2 regions of the Burkholderia sp. LMU1-1-1.1 genome follow, and region 2 is predicted to be linked to the other one. Evidence: predicted binding sites of a transcription regulator. Region 2 holds the regulator's gene; the other holds the start of a gene.
What was found. The regulator sigma-54, encoded in region 2, starts transcription at its own class of promoters, with help from an activator protein. The targets are predictions, from matches to a motif close to TGGCANGNAANCTGCTTT.

Region 1: a site for sigma-54 is predicted at 3,174-3,191, ahead of MRBLMU1_RS21365 (beta-propeller fold lactonase family protein). Genes of this name have one in related genera too.

Annotation. Positions count from the first base shown of each region.
Region 1 is NZ_JBEGHG010000027.1:8,567-16,454, forward strand. Features, by position in the region: gene MRBLMU1_RS21350 (PQQ-dependent methanol/ethanol family dehydrogenase) at 1-55, opposite strand, end outside; gene MRBLMU1_RS21355 (DUF779 domain-containing protein) at 95-469, opposite strand; gene adh (aldehyde dehydrogenase) at 472-1,992, opposite strand; gene MRBLMU1_RS21365 (beta-propeller fold lactonase family protein) at 2,198-3,142, opposite strand; gene MRBLMU1_RS21370 (TonB-dependent receptor family protein) at 3,259-5,373, shown strand; gene MRBLMU1_RS21375 (TonB-dependent receptor) at 5,370-7,601, opposite strand; gene MRBLMU1_RS21380 (substrate-binding periplasmic protein) at 7,598-7,888, opposite strand, start outside.
Region 2 is NZ_JBEGHG010000086.1:53,336-61,223, forward strand. Features, by position in the region: gene MRBLMU1_RS31515 (cation:proton antiporter) at 1-75, opposite strand, end outside; gene MRBLMU1_RS31520 (KpsF/GutQ family sugar-phosphate isomerase) at 204-1,202, shown strand; gene MRBLMU1_RS31525 (KdsC family phosphatase) at 1,202-1,732, shown strand; gene lptC (LPS export ABC transporter periplasmic protein LptC) at 1,745-2,338, shown strand; gene lptA (lipopolysaccharide transport periplasmic protein LptA) at 2,370-2,948, shown strand; gene lptB (LPS export ABC transporter ATP-binding protein) at 2,951-3,703, shown strand; gene MRBLMU1_RS31545 (RNA polymerase factor sigma-54) at 3,713-5,194, shown strand; gene hpf (ribosome hibernation-promoting factor, HPF/YfiA family) at 5,270-5,629, shown strand; gene MRBLMU1_RS31555 (enoyl-CoA hydratase/isomerase family protein) at 5,796-6,878, shown strand; gene rapZ (RNase adapter RapZ) at 6,949-7,809, opposite strand; gene hprK (HPr(Ser) kinase/phosphatase) at 7,811-7,888, opposite strand, start outside.

The sequences.
Region 1 (7,888 bases), on a different contig from region 2:
GCGCCAGCGTCAGGATCGAGATCCCCGCCAACGATGCGATGACTAATTTTTGCACAATCTTCTCCGGTTATTATGATTTTTATCTGCCGCCGCGTTACCGCGCCGGCGGTGGCAGGGCCGCCAGCTCCTCGTCGCTGAACAGGCGCGAACGGGTCAGGAAGCGCCGGCCGGTGCCGTTGTCGAGCGAGAACATGCCGCCGTTGCCGTCGACCACGTCGATGATCAACTGCGTGTGTTCCCAATACTCGAACTGCTCGCGCCCCATGTAGAACGGCGTCCCGTCCAGGTTGCCGAGATAGACATCGGTGTCGCTGATATCGAACTCGCCCGCCGGATAGCACATCGGCGCGCTGCCGTCGCAGCAGCCGCCCGACTGGAAGAACAGCAGCGGACCGTGGCGGCGGCGCAGCCCGGCGAGCATGTCGAGCGCCGCCGGGGTCGCCGTGACGCGGGGGATCGCGGCGGGCATGGCTAGAAGAAGCCGAGCGCGTTCGGGCTGTAGCTGACCAACAGGTTCTTGGTCTGCTGGTAGTGGTCGAGCATCATCTTGTGGTTCTCGCGGCCGATGCCCGACTGCTTGTAGCCGCCGAACGCGGCGTGCGCCGGATACAGGTGGTAGCAGTTGGTCCAGACGCGGCCGGCCTGGATGGCGCGGCCGACGCGGAAGGCGCGCGAGCCGTCGCGCGTCCACAGGCCGGCGCCCAGGCCGTACAGCGTGTCGTTGGCGATGCGCAGCGCGTCCGCCTCGTCCTTGAAGGTGGTCACCGACACCACCGGCCCGAAGATCTCCTCCTGGAAGATGCGCATCTTGTTGTCGCCCTTGAAGACGGTGGGGCGCACGTAGTAGCCGTCCTTCAAGTCGCCGCCCTGCACATTGCGTTCGCCGCCGGCCAGCAGCTGCGCGCCCTCCTGCTTGCCGATGTCGATGTACGACATGATCTTCTCGAGCTGCTCGTTCGACGCCTGCGCGCCGAGCATGGTGCCGGCGTCGAGCGGGTTGCCCTGCTTGATCGCGGCCACGCGCGCCAGCGCGCGCTCGATGAATTTTTCGTAGATCGATTCCTGGATAAGCACCCGCGACGGACAGGTGCACACCTCGCCCTGGTTCAGCGCGAACATCGCGAAGCCCTCCAGGCACTTGTCGAAGAAGGCGTCGTCGGCGTCCATCACGTCCTCGAAGAAGATGTTGGGCGACTTGCCGCCCAGTTCCAGCGTGACCGGGATCAGGTTCTGCGCGGCGTACTGCATGATCAGGCGCCCGGTGCCGGTCTCGCCGGTGAAGGCGATCTTGGCGATGCGCTTGTTCGACGCCAGCGGCTTGCCCGCCTCCAGGCCGTAGCCGTTGACCACATTGAGCACGCCCGGCGGCAGCAGGTCGCCGATCACCTCCAGCAGCACCATGATCGAGGCGGGGGTCTGCTCGGCGGGCTTGAGCACCACGCAGTTGCCGGCGGCCAGCGCCGGCGCCAGCTTCCACACCGCCATCAGGATCGGGAAGTTCCACGGGATGATCTGGCCGACCACGCCGAGCGGCTCGTGGAAGTGGTAGGCGTAGGTCTCGGCGTCGATCTGCGCCACCGAGCCCTCCTGGGCGCGGATGCAGCCGGCGAAATAGCGGAAATGGTCGACCGCCAGCGGGATGTCGGCGGCGGTGGTCTCGCGGATAGGCTTGCCGTTGTCGATGGTCTCGGCGGTGGCGATCAGCGCCAGGTTGGCTTCGATGCGGTCGGCGATCTTGTTAAGGATGTTGGCGCGCTCGGTCTGCGAGGTCTTGCCCCACGCGTCCTTGGCCGCGTGGGCGGCGTCCAGCGCCAGCTCCACGTCCTCGGCGGTGGAGCGCGCCACCTCGCAGAACACCTGGCCGGTGATCGGCGTGATGTTGCCGAAGTACTGGCCCTTGACCGGGGCGACGAATTTGCCGCCGATGTAATTGTCGTAGCGCGCCTTGAATGGGTTGGCTACGCCTAGTTTGCTGATGTCTGCGAGATCCATGTCGTCCTCTTTCTGCTGTGGTTATGAGGCCGCTCCGTGGCGGAGCGGCGGTCGCTGGTGCGTAGACTCTTTTTCGCAAGCACCGTGCCAGCACCGTCGTGGCCCGCGCGGAGAGGGGAAAGCCCGGCCGGCGGGGCATTGCGCGCCGCGCCGGCTGTTCATATTTGGAACAGGTGTCATCCTATGGAGCAGCGCGGCCGGCGGCTCAGCGGATCACCACCCCCCAGGGCAGTTCGCCGACGGCGACGTCTGCGCGCCTGGCCGCGGCGGCCGTATCGATGACCGAAACGCTGTCGGAGCGGCCGTTGGCGACATACAGCTTGGCGCCGTCCGGCGTCAGCGCCATGTTCCACGGGCGCTTGCCGACGGCGATGGTCGCCACTACCGTGTTGCTAGCGGTGTCGATCGCCATCACGCTGGCGTCGATGCCGTTCGAGACGTAGACCCGGCTGCCGTCGGGATGGACGGCGATGCCGTTGGCGTTGCGCCCGGCCGGCACCCGCGCCACCGCCGCCAGCGTCGCCATGTCGATCACGTAGACCGCGTTGGCCAGCTCGCAGGCCACATAGGCGCGGGCGCCGTCGGGGCTGAAGCCCATGCCGCGCGGGCGCAGGCCGACGGCGATCGAACCGCTCTGGCGGCGCGCCGCGACGTCGATCACGTCGACCTGCTCCGCCTCCTCGGCGCTGACCAGCAGCCAGCGGCCGTCCGGACTGAACACCGCGTGTTCGGGATTTTTCCCGCGCACTGGAATATCGGCCAGCACCCTGCCTTCGTGCGCGTCGATCAGCGCGACGCTGTTGCCCTCCTCTACCGCGACGGCGACGTAGCGGCCGTCCGCCGAGGCGCCCACGCCCTCGGGTGACTTGCCAAGCGCGATCGACCGCGTCACCGCGCCGCTGGCGGCGTCGATCACCAGCAGCGCGCCGGCGGCGGCGTCGGTGACGAACAGCCGCGCGCCACGCGGATCGGCGGCGATGCCGCGCGGCCGCTTGCCGGCGGGGATCTGGCGCAGCACGGTGTCGCTGGCGGTGTCGATGACGCTGATGGAACCGGATTTCTCGTTCGGCACATAGGCCAGCGGCGCGGCAAAGGCCGGCGCGGCCAGCAGCGCGACGACGAGGCGGGAGAGCAAGCGCAGGTTGTTCATAAAATCGCCTTTCAGGGTAAATGCGGTTACGGTTGCAAGCGTCGTGCCACAAACACCGGATGGCAGGTATATTGCTTACCGGTCGTCATTACAACGACCAAAAACACGGAGACAACATGAAGCAAGCCTTTTTCCCCCTCAACGCGGTGGCGGCGTTGTTCGCCCTCGGCGGCGGCGCCATGGCGGCCGACCTGGCCGAGGTGCCGGCCGACGTGGTGGTGGTCAGCGCCACCCGCGTGGGCCACACGGTGTTCGACATGCCCGCCTCGGTCGACGTGCTGGACGCCGCGCGCATCCGCGACGGCCAGGCGCGCGTCAACGCCAGCGAGGCATTGGCGGCGGTGCCGGGCCTGGTGGCGCAAAACCGCCAGAACTACGCCCAGGACCTGCAGATCTCCTCGCGCGGCTTTGGCGCCCGCTCGGCCTTCGGGGTGCGCGGCGTGCGCTTGATCGCCGACGGCATCCCGGCCAGCATGCCGGACGGCCAGGGCCAGGCGGCCACCTTCAATCTGGACATGGCCGAGCGCATCGAAGTGCTGCGCGGGCCGTTCTCCGCTCTGTACGGCAACCACTCCGGCGGCGTGATCCAGATGTTCACGCGCGACGGCGAGGGTGCGCCGGCGATCGAGACCACGCTCACCGCCGGCAGCTACGGCAGCCGCAAGGCCGACCTGAACGCGCAGGGCAAGCAGGCCGGCATCGGCTATGTGCTCGACGCCTCGCGCTTCGAGACCGACGGCTACCGCGCCCACAGCGCCGCGACCCGCGACCAGGCGTTCGCCAAACTGACCCTGACGCCGCTGGCGGGGGCCAGCCTGACCATCGTCGCCAGCGCGCTGCGCCAGGACGACACCCAGGACGCGCTCGGCGTCAGCTGGGCCACCTACCTGCGCGACCCGCGCGCCGGCGAAACCGACGCCGCCGACCCGCAAAGCCCGAAGCGCACCCTGGCCGACCGCTACGACACCCGCAAGAGCATCGACCACCAGCAGATCGGCGCCAGCTGGGAGCAGCGCTTCGGCGAGGACCGCCTGCGCGCGACCGTCTATGGCGGCAACCGCGGCGTGATCCAGTACCAGGCGTTTTCCAAAGCCTTCCAGGCGCCGGCCAGCCACTCGGGCGGCGTGGTCGATTTCGAGCGCGACTTTTACGGCGCGGACCTGAACTGGCTGCACGTCAGCCAGCTGGCGGGCGGAAAGCTCGGCACCACGGTCGGCCTGGAATACGGCCGCTCCAGCGACGCGCGCCAGGGCTTCGAGAACTTCATCGGTACGCGCTTCGGCGTCAAGGGCGCGCTGCGGCGAGACGAGACCGACAAGGTCACCAGCGTCGATCCCTACGTTCAGGCGGAATGGGAGGCCGGCGCCTGGATGCTGAGCGCGGGCCTGCGCCACAGCACCGTGAAAATCTCGGTGGACGACCATTTCCGCGGCAACGGCGACGATAGCGGCAGCCTCGATTTCAGCCACACCACACCGGTGCTGGGCGTGCTGTATAAACTGGCGCCGACGCTGAACGTCTACGCCAGCTCCGCGCGCGGCTTCGAGACGCCGACTCTCAACGAGCTGTTTTACTCGGGCGGAGGCGGCGGCTTCAACTTCCGGCTGCGGGCGGCGCAAAGCACGCACCTGGAGGCCGGCGTCAAGGCCCGGCTGAACACCGGCACGCGGATCAACGCCGCCGTGTTCCAGGTCCGCACCCGCGACGAGCTGGTGGTCGACAGCAGCGGTGGCGGACGCACCAGCTACCGCAACGCCGGCCGCACGCTGCGCCAGGGGTTCGAGCTGTCGCTCGACAGCGCGTGGCGCCACGGCCTGAGCACGCGCGTGGCGTTGACCACCCTGCGCGCCGTCTACGACGAGGCCTTCGGTGTGGTCCTGCAAGGCAGCCGGCTGCCCGGCGTCCCCAACGCCAACGCCTACGCCGAACTGGCCTGGAAAGAGGCCGGCGGCCGCTTCGGCGCCGCGCTGGAGGGTATCGCCAGCGGCAAGATCTACGCGGAGGACAGCAATACCGAGCAACCGGCGCCCGGCTACGGCGTGCTCAATGCGCGCGTCACCGCCAGCCAGCAATGGCGCGGCTGGCGCTTCAAGCAGTTCGCGCGGGCGAACAATCTGACGGACCGGCGGTACGTGGGATCGCTGATCGTCGGCGACACCAACAAACGCTTTTACGAAGCGGCCCCCGGCCGCAACTGGCTGCTGGGCGTCGGCGCCCAGTACCAGTTCTAGAAACGGTAGCGCAGCCCGGCCGCCACCGAGCGCGGCGCGCCGGGTGCGACAAAGCGCGCCATCCCGGCCTCGCCGCCACCGGGCGGCGCCAGGGCGCCATTGGGGAACATGTCCACCCCGACCGCGCCGTAGCTTTCGTAACGGCGGTCCGCGAGGTTGGTCACGCGCGCGTACAACTCCCATTTCGGCGCCGGACGGTAGGTGGCGTGCGCGTCCAGCAGCGCGTGGCCGCGGATGCGCCAGTCGCGCCCCGCCGACGCGGCGGCGCCGTCCTCGTCGCCCTGGGTGGCCATGTCGGAGGTCGCCACCAGGTCCGCGCCCAGCGTCAGCGCCGGCGTCGCGCTCCACTCCAGTCCCAGCTTGGCCGTATTGCGCGGCAGTCCGGCGAGACGGGTGCCGGGCACGATATGGACGTCGCGCGTGCCGCTGAACAGATCGCCCCGCGCGTCGTAGGTCGCGTCCAGATAGCTGTAGTTCAGCCGCACGGACCACGGGCCGGCGCGGCCGGTGACGCCCAGGTCCACGCCCTGGTGGCGGGTACGGGCGAAATTGGCAAAGTAGCCTTGCTGCGCCAGCGCGGCGCTGCGGAACAGGATGTCGTCGCGATTCACGGTGCGGTACAGCGACAGCGACGCCGTGTCGCCACGCGCGCCCCGCCAGCGCACGCCCGCTTCGGCGGTGCGCGAGACCACCTGCTTCAGAAAGGGGTCCGATTGCAGCCCCACCGGCAGACGGCAGGGCCGCTCCGGATCGGCGCAACCCAATTCGATCACCGTCGGCACGCGGTTGCTCTGCGACAGGTTGGCGAACAGCGTCGCGCCGCCGGCCACCCGGCGCGCGATACCGATGGCGGGATTGAGCTTGCGGTAGTCGAACGTTTCGCGCGGCTGCGTCTCCTCGTCGCGGCGTAGCTGGTTGCCCACTCTGGCATGGTTGTACCGCGCGGAGACGGTCAGCCAGGTGTCGGGTGCCACGGTCCATGTGTCGGCGGCGTACAGGCCGGCCGCGCGGGCGGCGCCGTCGACCGAGGAACCGGCCTCGCGTTCCGCCTCCGCATCCACGACGACCGAACGGTCGGGGGCGAAGTCCGCTTCCCGCTCGTACTGCGCGAAGCCCACGGTGCCGCGGTCGAAGGTCAGGCCCGCCGCCAGCTGGTGCGAGTCGGCATGCCTGCTGAACTGCGCGCTGAAACCATGGCTGCTCTGCCGGGTCGACGTGGTGTTGTAGGACGCCGCGTGCGCGCTCTCGCCCTCGGCATAGTCGTCGTTGATGTCGCCGTTGACGGTGTCGCGCCGGCTGCCGCGCGCATACAGCGCGACGGCCAGCTCGGTGTGGCCGTCGAAGCGGTGCGTCAGGTCGAAGACGATCTGGCGCAGGCGGTTGCGCGTTTCGTCGGGCGAAGTATAGACGGCACGGCGATCGTCCCCGTACAAGGCCTCGGGGAGCAGGCCGTTGCCTATCAGCCGACTGCTCGCCGCCAGCAGCGCGACGCTCCAGTCGTTGTCGCCGGCGGTGCCGGCCAGCTTGGCGTAGACATTGCCCAGCCGTCCGTCGGAATGGTCGCGCCAGCCGCGGTCGTGGAAGGTGGTGGCGGCGATGAATGCATTCCACCGCCCGCCGCTGTCGGCGCTATCGTAACCGTAAGCGATGTCGGCGCGGCGCCGGCCGTTGCTGGCGGTCGATACGTCGGCGTCCACGCCGGGCTGGCTTTTACCGGTTTTGGTCGCCAGCACCAGCGCTCCGCCCAGCGTGTTGAGCCCATACAGCGGATTCGATCCCGGCGCGAGCATGATGCCGCCGATCGCCGCCTCGGGCAGCATGTCCCAGTTGACGACATCGCCGAACGGCTCGTTGACGCGCACGCCGTCCAGATACACCGAGATGCCTTGCGATGAACCGAGCACCGGCGACGCGCGGAAGCCGCGGTAGGTGATGTCGTTCTGGAACGGGCTGCCGGCGATCTCGTTGACGTTCACCCCCGTCAGGTTACGGGCCATGAACTCGCCGAGATTGCGGCCGGCCGGGGCGTCGAGCGCGCGCCCGCCGGCCGTCTGCACCTGGTACGGCAGCTGGTTGCGGTCCGTGCCGATACCGGGCAACGGCGCCACGCCAACGATATCGACCGACAGCACTGACGCCGCCGGATAGGTCGCCGGCGCGCTGTCGTCGGCCGCCGCGCCGGCGCAGGCGAACAGCACGCCCGCCGCCACCACCGCGCGCTGCCTCATGGCGCCTGCTCGTGCACACCATACCTGGCGAAAATGGCTTTCAGCTCGCCACTGGCCTTCATCTCGTTGACGGCCGCCTGCAGCAGTTTCGCCATCTCGAGATCGTCCTTGCGCACGGCCATGCCGACCGCCCATCCGGCACGCGGCAGGCGCTGAAAGGCGACCTCGTTCAACGGGAAGGCCGGATCGTCGCGGAACACGGCGTCGATTTCCGAACGGTTGGCCAGCACGGCGTCGAGCTGGCCGGCCTTGAGCTGCGCCAGCGCCTCGGCCGCCGTATCGAAAAT
Region 2 (7,888 bases):
CATGCGGAACGCCACCACGCCCAACACGGCGCTGCCGAGCAGTATCAGGGTTAATTCCAGGGGTGAAAACGTCATTTCAACATAGCCAGTAGAATAATATTTAGTTGTTTGTCGCCGGGGCCGGGCGTTATGTTTTGACTGGCAAGTTTTTTGCTTTCTCAATTCGGCTATACTTGGGTATGAGTGTAACCCATGAAAAAACAATGCTGAAAGCTTTCGACGCAAAAATGGCCGCGCACGCCTTGCGGCTGGCTCGTGAAACGTTGCAAAACGAGGCCGACGCCATCGCCGCGCTCAACGCCCGCCTGGGCGACGACGACAGCGTGGTGCGCGCCATCGCACTGTTGCTAAATTGCAAGGGCAGGGTGGTGGTGTCCGGCATCGGCAAGTCCGGCCACATCGCCCGCAAGATCGCCGCGACCCTGGCCTCGACCGGCACGCCGGCGCTGTTCGTGCACCCGGCCGAGGCGGCCCACGGCGACCTCGGCATGGTCACCGCCGACGACGCCTTCATCGCCATTTCGTATTCGGGCGAGAGCGCCGAACTGATGACGATTTTGCCGGTGGTCAAGCGCATGGGCAGCAAGGTCATCGCGATGACCGGCAAGCCCGGCTCGAGCCTGGCCGTGATCGCCGACGTCCACCTGAACGTGGCCGTGGCCAAGGAAGCCTGCCCGATGAACCTGGCGCCGACGACGTCGACCACGGTCACCCTGGCGCTGGGCGACGCGCTGGCCGTGGCGCTGCTGGACCTGCGCGGCTTCCGCGAGGAGGATTTCGCGCGTTCCCATCCGGGCGGCGCGTTGGGCCGGCGCCTGTTGACGCACGTGCGCGACGTCATGCGCAGCGGCGACGATGTACCGAAAGTCGGCGCCGACGTGAAACTGACGGACGCGCTGCTGGAGATCACGCAAAAAGGCATGGGCATGACCGCCATCGTCGACGCCGACGGCAAGCCGATCGGCGTGTTCACCGACGGCGACCTGCGCCGCATGATCGAGAAGGTCCAGGACTTCACCAAGGTGGTGATCCGCGACGTCATGCACCCGAATCCGCGCAGCATTTCGCCGGAGAAACTGGCGGTCGACGCCGTGGCCGTGATGGAGCAGTACCGCATCAACCAGATGCTGGTGACCGACGCCGAGGGCAAGCTGGTCGGCGCGCTGCACATCCACGACCTGACCCGCGCAAAGGTGATTTGATGACCGAGCTGACTTATGTGGAACGCGCCGCGCGCGTCAAGCTGATGATCTTCGACGTCGACGGCGTGCTGACCGACGGCAGCCTGCATTACGGCGCCGACGGCGAGGCCCTGAAGACCTTCAACGTGTACGACGGCCTGGGCATCAAGCTGCTGCAGGAATCCGGCGTGCAGACGGCCATCATCAGCGCGCGCGTGTCGCCGCAGGTGGTCAAGCGCGCCGCCGACCTCGGCATCGGCTTCCTGCACCAGGGCGGCCACGACAAGCTGACGCCGTTCAACGCGCTGCTGGAAAAGACCGGGCTGACGGCCGAGCAGGTCGGCTTCATCGGCGACGACATCGTCGACCTGCCGATCTTGACGCGGGTCGGCTTCGCGGTGGCGGTGCCGGGCGGACGCAAGGAGGTGCTCGAGCGCGCGCACCACACCACGGTGGCGCAGGGCGGACGCGGCGCCGTGCGCGAAGTGTGCGAACTGCTGTTGCACGCGCAGGGCACGTACGAGCGCGTGCTGGCGCAGTTCATGGTGTGATGGAGTGTAATCATGCGTAAAAGAACAGCACATCGCTGGCAGCTGACCTTGACGATGATCATCGGCGTGTTTGTCGCCGTCGGCAGCTTTTGGCTGGTGCAAGTGGTCAACCAGTCCGGCCAGGAGCAGCAGGCGGACCAGTTCCTCAACGAGCCGGACTACATCATCGACCGCTTCAGCCTGGTGCGCATGACCAAGGAGGGCAGGCCGGCGTATATCGTTTCCGGCGACAAGCTGACCCACCGGCCGATCGACGACTCGTCCGATATCGACAAGCCGTTCCTCAACAGCCTGTCGGGCCAGCAGCCGCCGATGACGATCCACGCCGATACCGCGCGGGTCGACCAGAACAACACGCGTGTCACGCTCAACGGCAACGTCGACGTGGTGCGGCCGGCCTCGCCGAAGGCCGAGGCGATGCACCTGCAGACCAGCACCCTGACCGTGTTCCCGGACGAGGAACGGATGGAAACCAAGGCGCCGGTGCAGATGAAGCTGGGTAACATGACTTCCAGCGGCACCGGCATGAAAACCAATAACGCGACGCGCCAGCTGCAGCTGGGCGGACGCGGAACGATCACGATGCCGCCGAAGGCGCCGCGCTAATACAAGAGACACCGATATGAAGGACACGATGATGAAGAAACTGATACTGTCGGCCGCGCTGCTACTGGCCGCCATGGGCGCGGCCCACGCCGAAAAAGCCGACTCCAACAAGCCGACCGAGATTTCCTTCGACAACCTCGACGCCGACGACGTCAAGCAGATCAAGACCTTCACCGGCAACGTCGTGCTGACCCGCGGCACTTTGCTGATGAAGTCGCCGAAGGCGGTGGTCACCGAAGATCCGGAAGGCTACCAGCTCGTGGTGCTGACCGGCGCGCCGGGCGTGCAGGCGACGTTCCGCCAAAAGCTCGACGGCGCCGGCGACCAGTGGGTCGAGGGCCGCGCCGACCGCATCGAATACGACGGCAAGACCGAGCTGGTCAAGCTGTTCTCGAAGGCGCAGATCAAGAAGCTGGAGGGCAGCAAGAACGCCAGCCAGGTCGACGGCGAGTTCATCTCCTATGACAGCCGGCGCGAATTCTTCGCCGTGAAAAACACCGCCACCGGCGAAAGCAAACCGGGCGGCGGCCGCAGCACCATGGTGATCCAGCCGTCGAACAAGCAGGCGCCCGCGCCCGCTCCCGCCACCAATCCAGCGGCGGGGAAATAAGCATGGAGCCAACATGCGGTAGCACCCTGATCGTGCGCGGCCTGCAAAAGACCTACGGCAAGCGCCAGGTCGTGCATGACGTCTCGCTGCAGGTCGAATGCGGCGAAGTGGTCGGCCTGCTCGGCCCCAACGGCGCCGGCAAGACCACCTCGTTCTACATGATCGTCGGCCTGGTGCCGTCGGACGCCGGCACCATCGACATCAGCGGCGTCGACATCTCCTCGCTGCCGATCCACCGCCGGGCCTCGCTCGGCCTGTCCTACCTGCCACAGGAGGCTTCGGTGTTCCGCAAGCTGACCGTGGAAGAGAATATCCGCGCCGTCCTCGAAATCCAGAAAGTGGACGGCAAGCCTTTATCCAAGGCTGCCATTGATGAACGGCTCAATACCCTGCTGGCCGATTTGCAAATCGAAAAGCTGCGCGAAAACCAGGCGCTGTCGCTGTCCGGCGGCGAACGCCGCCGCGTGGAGATCGCCCGCGCGCTGGCCACCAACCCGCGCTTCGTGCTGCTTGACGAACCTTTCGCCGGGGTCGACCCGATTGCCGTCATTGAGATCCAGCGCATCGTGCGCTTCCTCAAGGAACGCAATATCGGCGTCCTCATTACCGATCACAATGTGCGCGAGACGCTGGGCATTTGCGACCGCGCATATATCATCAACCAGGGCTCGGTTCTGGCTTCAGGCCGGCCGGACGACATCATCGCCGACGAGTCGGTCCGCCGCGTGTACCTGGGTGAACACTTCCGGATGTAAATAGGCCCCATGAAACAGTCATTGCAACTGCGCACGTCGCAGCACCTCGCGCTGACACCCCAGCTGCAGCAGTCGATCCGTCTGCTGCAGCTGTCCACGCTGGAGCTGCACCAGGAGCTCGAGCAACTGCTCACCGACAACCCCCTGCTCGAGCGTCTGGACGACCCGCTCGACCGATCGCTGCGGCTGTTGTCCGACGGCGCCATCAGCCAGCAGGCGCCGTCCGGCGAGGCGCCGCCCGAAGGCCCGCCGGGCCAGCAGGACGCGCCGGCCGCCGCCGACGCCGACCCCTACGACGGCCCCGCCGCCGATACCGAAAGTACCAGCAGCGAGGCCGACGTCGACTGGAGCGACGCCGGCCGCAGCAAGGCCCCCGACGACGAGGACGCGCGTCCCCAACTGGAGGCCAACCACTGCACGCTGCGCGAGCATCTGATGGAGCAGATGCGGGTGACCGTGCTGGAGACGCGCGACCGCGCGCTGGTCGAGCTGATCATCGACGCGCTCGACGAGAACGGCTACCTGGAGGAGCCGCTGGAGGAGATCCACGCGCGCCTGCCGGAGGAACTGGAAGTCGACATCGACGAACTGCGCACCGCCTTGTCGATGCTGCAAAGCTTCGACCCGATGGGCGTGGGCGCGCGCAACGCCTCCGAATGCCTGGCGCTGCAGATCAAGCGCCTGCCGGGCATCGCGCTGGTGACGCGGCGCATGGCGCTGACCATCGTCGAGAACCATCTGACCTGGTTCGCCCAGCGCGATTTCAACAAGCTGAAAAAGGCGCTGGTGTGCGACGACGAGGACTTGCGCGAGGCGCAGGCCGTCATCCGCCTGTGCAATCCGCATCCGGGTTCGGCCTTCGCCTCGGACGTGTCCGACTACGTGGTGCCGGACGTGATCGTCAAGAAGGCGCGCAACGGCTGGCAGGTCAGCCTCAACAACGACGTCATGCCGCGCCTGCGGGTCAACGCCATGTACGCCAACCTGCTCAAGCAGGGCAAGGGCGAGGGCGCGATGGGCGCCCAGTTGCAGGAAGCCAAGTGGCTGATCAAGAATATGCGCCAGCGCTTCGACACCATCCTGCGCGTGGCGCAGGCGATAGTAGAAAGGCAAAAGAACTTTTTCTCGCACGGCGCGGTTGCCATGCGCCCCCTTGTGCTTCGCGAAATTGCTGATACACTGGGTTTACACGAGAGCACTATTTCTCGGGTGACGACTCAAAAGTACATGCTGACGCCGCACGGCATGTTTGAGTTGAAATATTTCTTTGGTAGCCACGTCGCCACCGAAGCGGGCGGTGAAGCAAGTTCGACGGCGATACGGGCACTCATCGTGCAATTGACAGGAGCTGAAGACCCTAAAAATCCTTTATCCGACAGTAAGATTGCGGACATGCTGGGGGAACAAGGCATGGTGATTGCGCGACGGACTGTTGCCAAATATCGCGAAGCGTTGAAAATCCCTCCCGTTAGTCTCCGCAAGTCTTTGTAGTTACTTGGTCACTGTGCGCCCGGCCGCAATGGGCGCGGCACTGACCGTAAGCGACATTTATCTTTAGGAGCGTGTATGAATCTGACCATCAGTGGACATCATCTCGAAGTGACCGCGGCCATCCGCGAATACGTACAGAGCAAACTGGAACGTGTCACTCGTCACTTCGATCAAGTTATTGATATTGCTGTCATCCTGACTGTAGATAACCTTAAAGAGAAATCCAAACGCCAGAAGGCTGAAATCAATCTGCGCATGTCGGGTAAAACCGTGTACGTGGAAAGCCTGTCGCAAGACCTGTACGCCGCGATCGACACCCTGGTCGACAAGCTCGACCGTCAGGTCATGAAATACAAATCCAAAGTTCAGCAGCACGGCCACGATGCGATCAAGCATCTCCCGGATAGCTACGAACCCGCTGCCGCCGCCCTATAACAACGGCCTCCGGCACCATCCAACAAAGGGCGCAAGGGCGCCCTTTTTTGTGTCCGCGTTTTATGTCCACCTCGATTCGATGAAAATAATTTATCCCGTTTCGGCGGCGACGCCGCGCGCGCGGAAGTGGCGGTAGAATAGGTTTTTCATCACGGGTCGCGACATCATGAGTGAATGGGTCCACACCAGCATCGTCAACGGCACCGGCTTCATCACCCTCGACCGGCCCCGGGCGTTGAACTCGCTGTCGTTGGAGATGCTGCGCGCCATCACGGCGGCGCTGCTGGCGTGGCGCGACGACTCCGATGTCGCCGCCGTCGTCATCCGTGGCAGCAGCGAAAAGGCTTTCTGCGCCGGCGGCGACATCCGTTTCTTCTACGACGCCGGCCGCGCCACGCCACAAACGGGCAGCGCGCCGATCGAGGATTTCTTCACCGAGGAGTACTCGCTCAACCATCTGGTGCACAGCTACCCCAAGCCCTACATCGCGCTGATGGATGGGGTGGTCATGGGCGGCGGCATGGGCATCGCGCAGAGCGGGCCGGACGGCCGGGTGCGCATCGTCACCGAGCGCACCAAGATGGCGATGCCGGAGGTGAACATCGGCCTGTTCCCGGATGTCGGCGGCAGCTATTTCCTGTCGCGCGCGCCGGGCGGCCTGGGCCGCTATCTCGGCGTGACCGGCGCGACGATAGGCGCGGCCGACGCGCTGTATGCCGGCCTGGCCGATCATTATGTGCCCGCGGACGAGCTGGAGCTGCTGTATGCGATCCTGGAGTCGACGCCCGGCGCGGAGTTGGTCGAGGCGATCGCGGCTTTTGCGGAGCCGTTCAGGGACGCGGTCGGGGTGGGCAAGCTGGAGGCGGAGCGTGGGGCCATCGACCGCCACTTCGGCGCCGGGTCGGTGCCGGCCATTGTCGCTTCGCTGGAGTCGGATACCAGCCCGTTCGCGCGGGCCACCGTGCGGACGATGGCGAGCCGGTCGCCGTTGATGATGAGCGTGACGCACGAGTTGATCGAGCGCGGGGCGGCGCTGGACATGGGCGGCTGCCTGCGCATGGAGCGCGCGCTGGTCAGGCGTGTGTTTGAACACGGCGAGGTCATCGAAGGCGTGCGCGCGCTCGTCATCGACAAGGACGGTGCGCCGAAATGGAATCCGCCGTCGTTGGAGCAGGTGACCGAGGAAATGGTGCGGCGCCTGTTCGAGCCCGTGTGGCCGGAATACGCCCACCCGCTGCGGCATCTTTGACCGCAAACCGGCAACGGTTTTGCGGCCCGCGCCGAAAAAAAACATCTCCGTGGTCGGCGGACGTTCTTGGCTACTGCTCCCTGTGCCGTAACACCACCCGCTCGTTCGGATGGAAATACGCGGCTAACTTTTCCGCCATATACACCGACCGGTGTTGTCCGCCGGTGCACCCCAGCGCCACCGTCAAATAACTGCGGTTATCGGTCTTGAAGAACGGCAGCCATTTCTCGATGAAGGCACGGATATCGCCCATCATCTCGATGGCGCTCGGCTGCGCGTCGAGGAAATCGATCACCGGCGCGTCGCGCCCGGTCAGCGGCCGCAACGTCAAATCGTAATACGGATTCGGCAGCGCGCGCACGTCGAACACGAAGTCCGCGTCCATCGGCACGCCCAGCTTGAAGGCGAACGATTCGAAGAACAAGGTCAGCGGCGCCCCCTCGCTGGCGACCAGATCCTTGACCCAGGCGCGCAGCTTGTTGGCGCTCAGTTCCGACGTGTCGACCACGTGGCCCAGCTGTTCGATGGCCGACAGCCGCTCGCGCTCTTCCATGATGCATTCGATCAAGGTGCGGCGCGCGGCCGGATTCTGCCCCGGACGCAACTCGTGCGACAGCGGGTGGCTGCGGCGCGTCTCCGAGAAGCGCGCCACCAGCGAGTGCGTGTTAGCGGTGAGGAACATGACCTTGACGTCGTGCCCCTCTTCGCGCAGCCGCTTGACGTCGGCCGGCAGCGAGGCCAGCGATTCGGCGCTGCGGGCGTCGACGGCCACCGCCAGCGCCTGCAAGCCTTCCTCGGCCAAGGTCGAAACCAGGTTCGACAGCAACGCCGGCGGCAGGTTGTCGACGCAATAGTGGCCGGTGTCTTCCAGCACGTTCAGGGCCACCGATTTGCCGGAGCCGGATATGCCTGTGATGAGGACGATGCGCATGTCAATCTCCGCTCATGGCTTGCCGCTGGCGCTCCATGAACTCCTGTAGTGTGTCGATGCCGCGCAATTGCAGTATCGT